Regions from separate parts of the Pseudomonas sp. LR2-20 genome, predicted to be linked through region 3. Evidence: predicted binding sites of a transcription regulator. Region 3 holds the regulator's gene; each other region holds the start of a gene.
The links. The regulator sigma-54, encoded in region 3, starts transcription at its own class of promoters, with help from an activator protein. The targets are predictions, from matches to a motif close to ANTGGCATNNANNTTGCTNT.

Region 1 (3,275 bases), 560 kb from region 3:
GGTGTAGACCATCGAGCCATTGTCAGACAGCACGAAGTAACCCTGACCCTGGATACCCATGTCCAGAACGTTGCCGGTGTTGTTCACGTCACCCTGGGTGAACTGCTGGGAAACCGCAGCCAGGCGCACGCCGTTGCCGACCTGGTTCTTGCCCACGCCCAGACGGTTGGCGCCGGCGTAGACGTCGGCGAACTCGGCACGCGACGATTTGAAGCCGGTGGTGTTGACGTTGGCGATGTTGTTGCCGGTAACGTCCAGTTGCTTGTTGGCTGCGTACAGACCGCTAAGGCCGATATTGAAAGACATGCTGTAACTCCTTGTGCCGTTCCGGCCTTAGATACCGATGGTTTGTACGTCGGACAGGGAAACCTTGCCGACCCCGGCGAGGTTGAGCACCATCTCGCCCGTGGTGTTGAAGCTGACACTGGTGACCTTGGCCGGCAGCAGGGTGTTCATCTGCACCGACTTGCCGTCCACCGTGGTGCTGGCGGTGAAGGTGTAGGTGCCCGGGTCGACCTTCTCGCCGCTCGCATTGGTGCCATCCCAGATGAAGTCGGCATAGCCGGCCTTCTGCTCGCCCACTTCAATGGTCTTGACGGTGTTGCCGTCCTTGTCCTTGACGGTGATCTTCGCCCCGTCAATGGCCTGCGGCACGACGAACTGGCCATTGAAGCTGTCGGCGGTATCGACCACTGCCTTGTCGTTCTGCACGATCACCGAGCGACCGACCAGCGACGAGGCCTGCAGCGCCTGGGACGAAGCCATGGCACTGGTGATGTTGGTGACCGACTCGTTCAGCGAGGTAATGCCTTCAAGGCTGCTGAACTGGGCCAACTGGGCCACGAACTCGCCGTTGTCCTGCGGATCGAGCGGGTTCTGGTGCTGCATCTGGGTGACCAGCAGCTGCAGGAATGCATCCTTGCCCAGCGAGCTGTTGCCGGTCTGCGAGGCGGTATCGGTGGTGGTCTTCTTGGTGGTACCGGTGCTGACACCGGACGCCGCGAGGACGTCGTTGAGGTTTACACCACTGGAGGTATCGATGGCCATGGTCCGGCTTCCTTATCACTGACCCAGGGTCAGTACTTTCTGCATCATGTTCTTGGCGGTGTTCATCAACTCGGCGTTGGTCTGGAACGCACGGCTGGCGGAGATCATGTCAGCCATCTCCTCGACCACGTTGACGTTCGGGTAATAGACGTAGCCGTCCTTGTTCGCCGCCGGATGATTCGGCTCGTAGCGCGCGTCAAGGTTGCTCTGGTCTTCGACGATGCCCTTGACCTGCACACCCTGCCCTGCCTCGCCCTGATCCTCGAACAGCGACTGGCTGACGCCACTCTGCGCATTCTGGAAAGTGGTGGCGAACACTGGGTGGCGCGCACGGTAGGTCTGGTCGATGCTCGACGACACGGTCTCGGCGTTGGCGATGTTCGAGGCGACGGTATTGAGGCGGGTGTTCTGCGCGCTCATGCCGCTGCCGGCAATGTTGAAAACACTGGAAAGGGACATGAATTACTCTCCGCGCAGGGCCGAAACCAGCCCTTTGAATTTACTGTTGAGCAAGGTGAAGCTGGCCTGGAAACCGATGGCGTTTTCCGTGTAGTTCGATTGCTCGATCTGGGCGTCCACGGTGTTCTGGTCGATCGACGGCTGGGTCGGCACACGGTACTGCAGGGTGTCGTCAGCCATCGCCAGGCCTTCGGCTTCGATGTGGCGGCTGTTGGTGCGATCCATGGCGAAGCGGCCGCTTTGCTGCTTTTGGCTCTCGGCGGCAAGCACCGAAGAGAAGTCCATGTCACGCGCCTTGTAGTTGGGCGTGTCGGCGTTGGCGATGTTGTTGGCCAGCACTTCGGCGCGCTGGGCGCGGAAGCCCAGTGCCTTTTCGTGAATGCCAAGCGCCTTGTCGAAACTGATGCTCATGTCGGGGAAACCTTCGAAGGTTGGCCGGAATTTCGTTGAGCAAGGTATAGCAAGGGCTGTGCCACATTGTTGAATGCCCGGAAACACTGGGCTGTGGCGGATTCACGTAATGGCGCGATGCCAGAAAAGCGGCAAAGTGCTTCCGCTTGGCGAAGGGAAAGCGGCAATTGCCGGGTGGCAAAAGCGGCAAAACAAAAAATTGACGTCAGATGTTGGGGCGGGTGTATCGCGCTGAATGCGTGCCGTTCAAGATCGAGCGCCGCCCGCGCGGCGCATCGCGAGCTGCGCTCGCTCCTACGTTTGTTTCGGGCCAGTGACGCCTGTGCCAGACGCGCGCGAACGCCTTGTGGATACGACGCGATATTGCGTCATGCGCCCAGGCGTTCGCGCGCAAATCCCCCAGGAATCATTGGCCCGAAACAAACGTAGGAGTACGTCGAAAGCCTTGCAGCGCCCTTGAGATCGAGCGCCGCCCGCGCGGCGCATCGCGAGCTGCGCTCGCTCCTACGTTTGTTTCGGGCCAGTAACGCCTGTGCCAGGCGCGCGCGACCGCCTTGTTGGCACGACGCGATATAGCGCCATGCGCCCAGGCATTCGCGCGCAAATCCCCCAGGAATCATTGGCCCGAAACAAACGTAGGAGCGAGCGCAGCTCGCGATGCGCCGCGCGGGCGGCGCTCGATCTCAAGGGCGCCAAATCCCTCCAGCCGTACCCCTCGCAGCAACAACCCAATCCCGAACGTCCCCCTCCAGCATCGAATCGACTTTTCCTACAACTGACTCAGGAACGTCCTACCCCCACCCCATGATGTGATTCCCCTGCACAAAACTGGCAGGGAGACGCCTCATGCTGCTCTGGCACATCGTGCCCACCTGGCGCGATATCGAGTCACGCATCACCGATGAAATGGGCTATCAGGGAGGCGCCCATTTCCGTACCTACCTCAACGAAGAAGTGCCATCACTGGCCCTCAACCTGCGCCGTGTCGACAGCGTGCGGCGCGCTTTCTACAAGGCCGAATGGGTAGCGGGCGAACTGCTGCGCCAGCGCTTCGCCGACCTCGACATCAAAAGCATCCTCAACGACCTGCTCGGCGTCGCCGAGCAGATGGCGATGATCGTCGCCGGCAGCGCCCTCACTGGCGGCCTGCTCGGTGCCGGCATCGGTGCCTTCGCCGGCGGTGTCGGTGCATTTCCCGGCGGGGTTGCAGGTACCGCCATCGGCTTCAAGGTCAGCGGCTGGATCCTCGGTGTGCTGGGCATCGCCTCCCTCGCCGAGTTCTTCGTCGACGGCTTGCCGCGCATTGGCGAGTGCTACCTGGATGGCATTGGTATCGCCTGGGAAGGCCCATGCGGCGA
Region 2 (3,275 bases), 670 kb from region 3:
CCAGGCGCTGCCCGATCGCCGCCAGCAAGGGCCTGAGTTCAGGTGGCGAGTTGGCGCTGCAGCCCAGGAGCAAGAAGGTGAAGCACAGCACGATTTGTATGAGGCGCACGGCAATCTCCTTGTTGTTGGAGAATTGATTGTGCGCAGGCAGGCAACCGCCGCTTGTAGGAAACATCTGAAACGGACGGGCGTAAAACAAAAAACGGCCTTCAGAAGAAGGCCGTTTTCGGTGATTCAGATCGGCGCAAGGCGCCAATCAGATCAGCAGCTGTAGTACAGCTCGTATTCCAGCGGGTGCACGAAGGTGCGGACCTTGATTTCTTCTTCGCTCTTCAGCTCGATGAAGGCATCGATGAAGTCGTCGGAGAACACGCCGCCCTTGGTCAGGAACGCACGGCCTTTATCCAGCTCTTCCAGAGCTTCTTTCAGGCTGCCGCACACTTGCGGAATGTCCTTGGCTTCTTCTGGCGGCAGGTCGTACAGGTTCTTGTCGGCAGCATCGCCTGGGTGGATCTTGTTCTGGATGCCGTCCAGGCCAGCCATCAGCAGGGCCGCGAAGGCCAGGTATGGGTTGGCCGATGGGTCCGGGAAGCGTGCTTCGATACGGCGGGCTTTCGGGCTGCCGACGTAAGGAATACGGATCGAGGCGGAACGGTTGCGAGCCGAGTAGGCCAGCATTACCGGGGCTTCGAAGCCTGGGACCAGACGTTTGTACGAGTTGGTCGACGGGTTGGTGAAGCCGTTCAGGGCCTTACCGTGCTTGATGATACCGCCGATGAAGTACAGAGCGGTTTCGGACAGGCCGGCATAGCCTTCACCCGAGAAGGTGTTCTTGCCGTCTTTCCAGATCGACATGTGCACGTGCATGCCCGAGCCGTTGTCGCCGTACAGTGGCTTCGGCATGAAGGTAGCGGTACGGCCGTAAGCGTCGGCAACGTTGTGCACGACGTATTTCAGGGCCTGTACTTCGTCAGCTTTCTTCACCAGGGTGTTGAACTTGACGCCGATTTCGTTCTGGCCGGCAGTCGCCACTTCGTGGTGGTGAACTTCAACGGTCTGGCCCATTTCTTCCAGGGCGTTGCACATGGCGGTGCGGATTTCGTGGTCGTGGTCGAACGGCGGAACCGGGAAGTAGCCGCCTTTCACGCCTGGACGGTGGCCTTTGTTGCCGCCTTCGACGTCAGCGCCAGTCATCCACGAGCCTTGCTCGGAGAAGATCTTGAACATCGAGCCGGAGATGTCCGACTGGAACTTCACTTCGTCGAAGATGAAGAACTCTGGCTCTGGGCCAGCGAATACGGTGTCACCGATACCGGTGCTCTTCAGGTACTCTTCGGCGCGCTTGGCGATCGCACGTGGGTCGCGATCGTAGCCTTGCATGCTCGACGGGTCGACGATGTCGCAGGTGATGATCAGGGTCGGTTCTTCGGTGAACGGGTCCAGAACGGCAGTCTCGTCGACTGGCATCAGGATCATGTCGGAAGCTTCGATGCCTTTCCAGCCAGCGATGGAGGAGCCGTCGAACATCTTGCCGACTTCGAAGAAGTCTTCGTCCAGGCCATCACGCGCCGGCATGGTCACGTGGTGCTGAGTACCTTTGGTGTCCGTGAAACGCAGATCAATCCACTTGACGTCATGATCTTTGATGAGTTGAACCGACTTCGACATGTTGTCCTCCGGAGGGTCTAGAGCGCGGTGGGCCGCTGCTCTGGAAAAAGGGTGTTGCCGGGCGCGGATAGTCGGCCAAGCGTACCTGCCTCACAAGGGAGCAAATTGCATGCCAGTGCCCGAAAATGGCGAGGGCGAGATAAAAAGGGGCGTTTGCGGGCATTTGCCAGGCTGGCTGCGGGAAAATGTGCACCCTTAGAAGGCAAGAATCGAGTGTTGGGCACCAAGTTGGTGCGTGGCTTGATTTTTGTGGTGCCCTTGGGATCACGCGCCGCCCGCGCGGCGCATCGCGAGCTACGCTCGCTCCTACGTTTGTTTCTGGCCAATATTTTCTGTGGGATTTGCGCGCGTACGCCTTGGCGCATGACTCGATATTGCGTGGTACCAACAAGGCGGTCGCGCGCGCCTGTCACAGGCGTTACTGGCCCGAAACAAACGTAGGAGCGAGCGCAGCTCGCGATGCGCCGCGCGGGCGGCGCTCGATCTCACAGGCAGCGCAAAACCTGGCCCAAGCATATATCTCAAAGCTTCTGATCAAAAGTTGGTCAAATCCTGAGCAATTTCCGCTATAATTTGCGCCCCTCATTTTCGGCAGGCCCTGCGCGCGCTGTTAACCAATGAAACTTATCGTCAAAGTCTTCCCAGAAATCACCATCAAGAGCCGGCCGGTGCGCAAGCGTTTCATCCGCCAGCTCGGCAAGAACATCCGCAACGTGCTCAAGGACCTCGATCCAGAGCTCGCGGTCGATGGTGTCTGGGATAACCTCGAAGTGGTCACCCGCGTCGAGGACGAGAAGGTCCAGCGCGAGATGATCGAGCGCCTCACCTGCACCCCGGGCATTACCCACTTCCTGCAGGTCGAGGAATACCCGCTGGGCGACTTCGACGACATCGTCGCCAAGTGCAAGCACCACTTTGGCCACCTGCTGGCTGGCAAGCGCTTCGCCGTGCGCTGCAAGCGCGGCGGCCACCACGACTTCACCTCGATGGATGTCGACCGTTATGTCGGCAGCCAGCTGCGCCAGCAGTGCGGCGCCACCGGCATCGACCTGAAGACCCCTGAAGTGCTGGTGCGCATCGAAATTCGTGATCAGCGCCTGTATGTCATCCACAACCAGCACAACGGCATCGGCGGCTACCCGCTGGGTGCCCTGGAGCAGACCCTGGTGCTGATGTCCGGTGGTTTCGACTCCACCGTGGCGGCCTACCAGATGATGCGTCGCGGCCTGATGACCCACTTCTGCTTCTTCAACCTCGGTGGTCGTGCCCACGAGCTGGGCGTGATGGAAGTGGCCCACTACCTGTGGAAGAAGTACGGCAGCAGCCAGCGCGTGCTGTTCATCAGCGTGCCGTTCGAAGAAGTGGTCGGCGAGATCCTCAACAAGGTCGACAACAGCTACATGGGCGTGACCCTCAAGCGCATGATGCTGCGCGGTGCCGCGCACATGGCCGACCGCCTGCAGATCGACGCGCTGGTCACCGGCGAGGCGATTTCCCAGGTATCCAGCCAGACCCTGCCGAACCTGTCGATCATCGACTCGGCCACCGACAAGCTGGTGCTGCGCCCGTTGCTGGCCAGCCACAAGCAGGACATCATCGACCAGGCC
Region 3 (3,275 bases):
CCTGCCGCAGGAAGCCTCGATCTTCCGCAAGCTATCGGTGGCCGACAACATCATGGCCATTCTCGAGACCCGCAAGGACATCGACCGCGAAGGCCGGCGCAAGGAGCTGGAAAGCCTGCTGCAGGAGTTCCACATCAGTCACATCCGCGACAACCTCGGCATGAGCCTTTCCGGTGGCGAACGCCGCCGGGTCGAAATTGCCCGCGCCCTGGCCACCGCACCGAAGTTCATCCTGCTGGACGAACCTTTTGCCGGTGTCGACCCGATCTCCGTGGGTGACATCAAGCAGATCATCCACCACCTCAAGGCCAAGGGCATCGGTGTACTGATCACCGACCACAACGTCCGTGAAACCCTGGATATCTGCGAAACAGCCTATATCGTCAACGACGGCCGACTGATCGCCGAAGGTGACGCCGAGACCATCCTGGCCAACGACCTGGTCAAGGAGGTCTACCTGGGCCACGAGTTCCGACTCTGACCCCTGGGACCTGCCTGGAGCGCTGGCATTAACGCCCTGTCGGGGCTTAAGTTGTTACAGTGCTCTAGGCAAACGCTACAATTTAAGGCATAAAACTTGCTTGAATTTGGCGCTCCGGCGCCCTCGTGTAGTGGATGGCGCATGCGCGCCGGCGAACAAGGTATTAAGCCCCAGCCATGAAACCATCGCTCGTCCTAAAAATGGGCCAGCAACTGACGATGACACCGCAGTTGCAACAGGCCATCCGCCTACTCCAGCTCTCCACCCTGGACCTCCAGCAGGAAATCCAGGAAGCGCTGGAATCCAATCCGATGCTCGAACGTCAGGAAGACGGCGACGACTTCGACAACAGCGACCCGATGGCGGACAACGCCGAGAACAAGCCGGCCGCCGAAGTCCAGGACACCAGCTTCCAGGAAAGCACCAGCAGTGCCGAAACCCTGGAAGACGGTGAGTGGAACGAGCGCATCCCCAACGAGTTGCCGGTCGACACCGCCTGGGAAGACATCTACCAGACCAGCGCCAGCAGCCTGCCGAGCAACGATGACGACGAGTGGGACTTCACCACCCGCACATCGGCCGGCGAAAGCCTGCAGAGCCACCTGCTGTGGCAACTGAACCTGGCACCGATGTCCGATACCGACCGCCTGATCGCCGTCACCCTGATCGACAGCATCAACGGCCAGGGCTACCTGGAAGACACCCTCGAAGAGATCTGCGCAGGCTTCGACCCGGAGCTGGATATCGAGCTCGACGAGGTCGAAGCGGTGCTGCACCGCATCCAGCAGTTCGAGCCGGCCGGCGTCGGTGCCCGCAACCTCGGCGAGTGCCTGCTGCTGCAATTGCGCCAGCTGCCCGCCAGCACGCCGTGGATGGGCGAAGCCCAGCGCCTGGTCACCGATTTCATCGACCTGCTCGGCAGCCGCGACTACAGCCAGCTGATGCGCCGCATGAAGCTCAAGGAAGACGAACTGCGCCAGGTGATCGAACTGGTGCAGAGCCTCAACCCGCGGCCCGGTTCACAGATCGAGTCCAGCGAACCGGAATACGTGGTGCCTGACGTGATCGTGCGCAAGGACAGCGACCGCTGGCTGGTCGAGCTGAACCAGGAAGCGATCCCACGCCTGCGGGTCAACCCGCAGTACGCCGGCTTCGTCCGCCGCGCCGATACCAGCGCCGACAACACCTTCATGCGCAACCAGCTGCAAGAGGCGCGCTGGTTCATCAAGAGCCTGCAAAGCCGCAACGAAACGCTGATGAAGGTCGCCACGCAGATCGTCGAGCACCAGCGCGGCTTCCTCGACCATGGCGACGAAGCGATGAAGCCACTGGTCCTGCATGACATCGCCGAAGCGGTGGGCATGCATGAGTCGACCATTTCGCGGGTGACCACGCAGAAATACATGCACACCCCGCGTGGCATCTACGAACTGAAGTACTTTTTCTCCAGCCACGTCAGCACCGCCGAAGGCGGAGAATGCTCGTCTACGGCGATTCGCGCGATCATCAAGAAACTGGTTGCAGCGGAAAATCAGAAAAAGCCATTGAGTGACAGCAAGATCGCTGGTTTACTGGAGGCACAAGGCATCCAGGTAGCCCGTCGCACCGTCGCCAAGTACCGCGAGTCCCTCGGCATCGCACCGTCGAGCGAGCGCAAGCGACTGATGTAGCCCCTGGATGTGCCACAGCGTTTGTGGGGCAGGTGCAATACCTGCCTCTTTATGCACGGGCAACAAAGGAGAAGCTGTATGCAAGTCAATATCAGTGGACAGCATGTAGAAGTCACCCAGCCACTGCGCGATTATGTGCTTGAAAAGCTCGCTCGCGTGGAAAGTCACTTCGACAAGATCACCAACGTGCAGGTCATCATGAAAGTCGAGAAGCTGCAGCAGAAGGTCGAGGCGACCCTGCAGATTCCCGGCGGTGAAGTGGTTGCCAACGCCGAACACGAAGACATGTATGCAGCGATCGACGCCTTGGCCGACAAGCTCGACCGCCAACTGAAAAAACACAAGGAAAAACAGCAAAGCCTGCTGCAAGGTGCAGCAGCCCGCTGATCCCTCTCATCCATGATCCGACTTGAAACCATCCTGACCCCCGGCCGTTCCCTGGTGAATGTGCCGGGCGTCAGCAGTAAAAAACGCGCGCTGGAAACGATCGCCGCTGCGGTCCACCGCGAAGTCCCCGAGCTTGATGAGCAAGATCTCTTCGAGAAGCTGATCGCCCGCGAAAAACTGGGCTCAACTGGATTTGGCAATGGCATTGCAATTCCACATTGCCGTCTCAAGGGTTGCGAGAGCCCGGTAAGTGCCCTGCTCCACCTCGCCGCCCCCATTGATTTCGACGCCATCGACGGTGCACCTGTGGACTTGCTGTTCGTCCTGCTGGTGCCAGAAGCCGCCACCGATGCGCACCTTGAACTGCTCCGCCAGATCGCCAGCATGCTCGATCGCAAGGATGTTCGTGATCGCCTGCGTGCCGCCAGCAGCAGCGAAGCGTTGTATCAAGTCGTCCTGGACGTGCAGAACGGGAGCTGAACATGCGCCTGATCATCGTCAGCGGCCGGTCCGGCTCCGGCAAGAGCACCGCCCTTGATGTGCTGGAAGACAACGGTTTCTATTGCATCGACAACCTGCCCGCCGGGCTGCTACCGCAGCTGGCAGAGAACGCGTTGATCAATACCGAACTGCTGCAACCCAAGGTGGCGGTATCGATCGATGCGCGCAACCTGCCCAGCCACCTGTCGCGCTTCCCCGAACTGTTGGCGGAGGCCCGTGGGCGCCACATCCAGTGT

Region 1: flgB (flagellar basal body rod protein FlgB) is a predicted target of sigma-54. The motif match lies at 1,964-1,983, and genes of this name have one in related genera.
Region 2: glnA (type I glutamate--ammonia ligase) is a predicted target of sigma-54. The motif match lies at 1,766-1,785, and genes of this name have one in related genera.

What each region holds. Positions count from the first base shown of each region.
Region 1 is NZ_AP025944.1:1,639,744-1,643,018, reverse strand. It holds gene flgE (flagellar hook protein FlgE) at 1-306, opposite strand, end outside; gene flgD (flagellar hook assembly protein FlgD) at 334-1,047, opposite strand; gene flgC (flagellar basal body rod protein FlgC) at 1,063-1,506, opposite strand; gene flgB (flagellar basal body rod protein FlgB) at 1,510-1,917, opposite strand; partial or broken gene OCX61_RS07170 (DUF6861 domain-containing protein) at 2,764-3,275, shown strand, end outside.
Region 2 is NZ_AP025944.1:413,222-416,496, forward strand. It holds gene OCX61_RS01710 (chorismate mutase) at 1-109, opposite strand, end outside; gene glnA (type I glutamate--ammonia ligase) at 262-1,668, opposite strand; gene thiI (tRNA uracil 4-sulfurtransferase ThiI) at 2,286-3,275, shown strand, end outside.
Region 3 is NZ_AP025944.1:1,080,936-1,084,210, reverse strand. It holds gene lptB (LPS export ABC transporter ATP-binding protein) at 1-481, shown strand, start outside; gene OCX61_RS04680 (RNA polymerase factor sigma-54) at 658-2,151, shown strand; gene hpf (ribosome hibernation-promoting factor, HPF/YfiA family) at 2,230-2,538, shown strand; gene ptsN (PTS IIA-like nitrogen regulatory protein PtsN) at 2,551-3,018, shown strand; gene rapZ (RNase adapter RapZ) at 3,021-3,275, shown strand, end outside.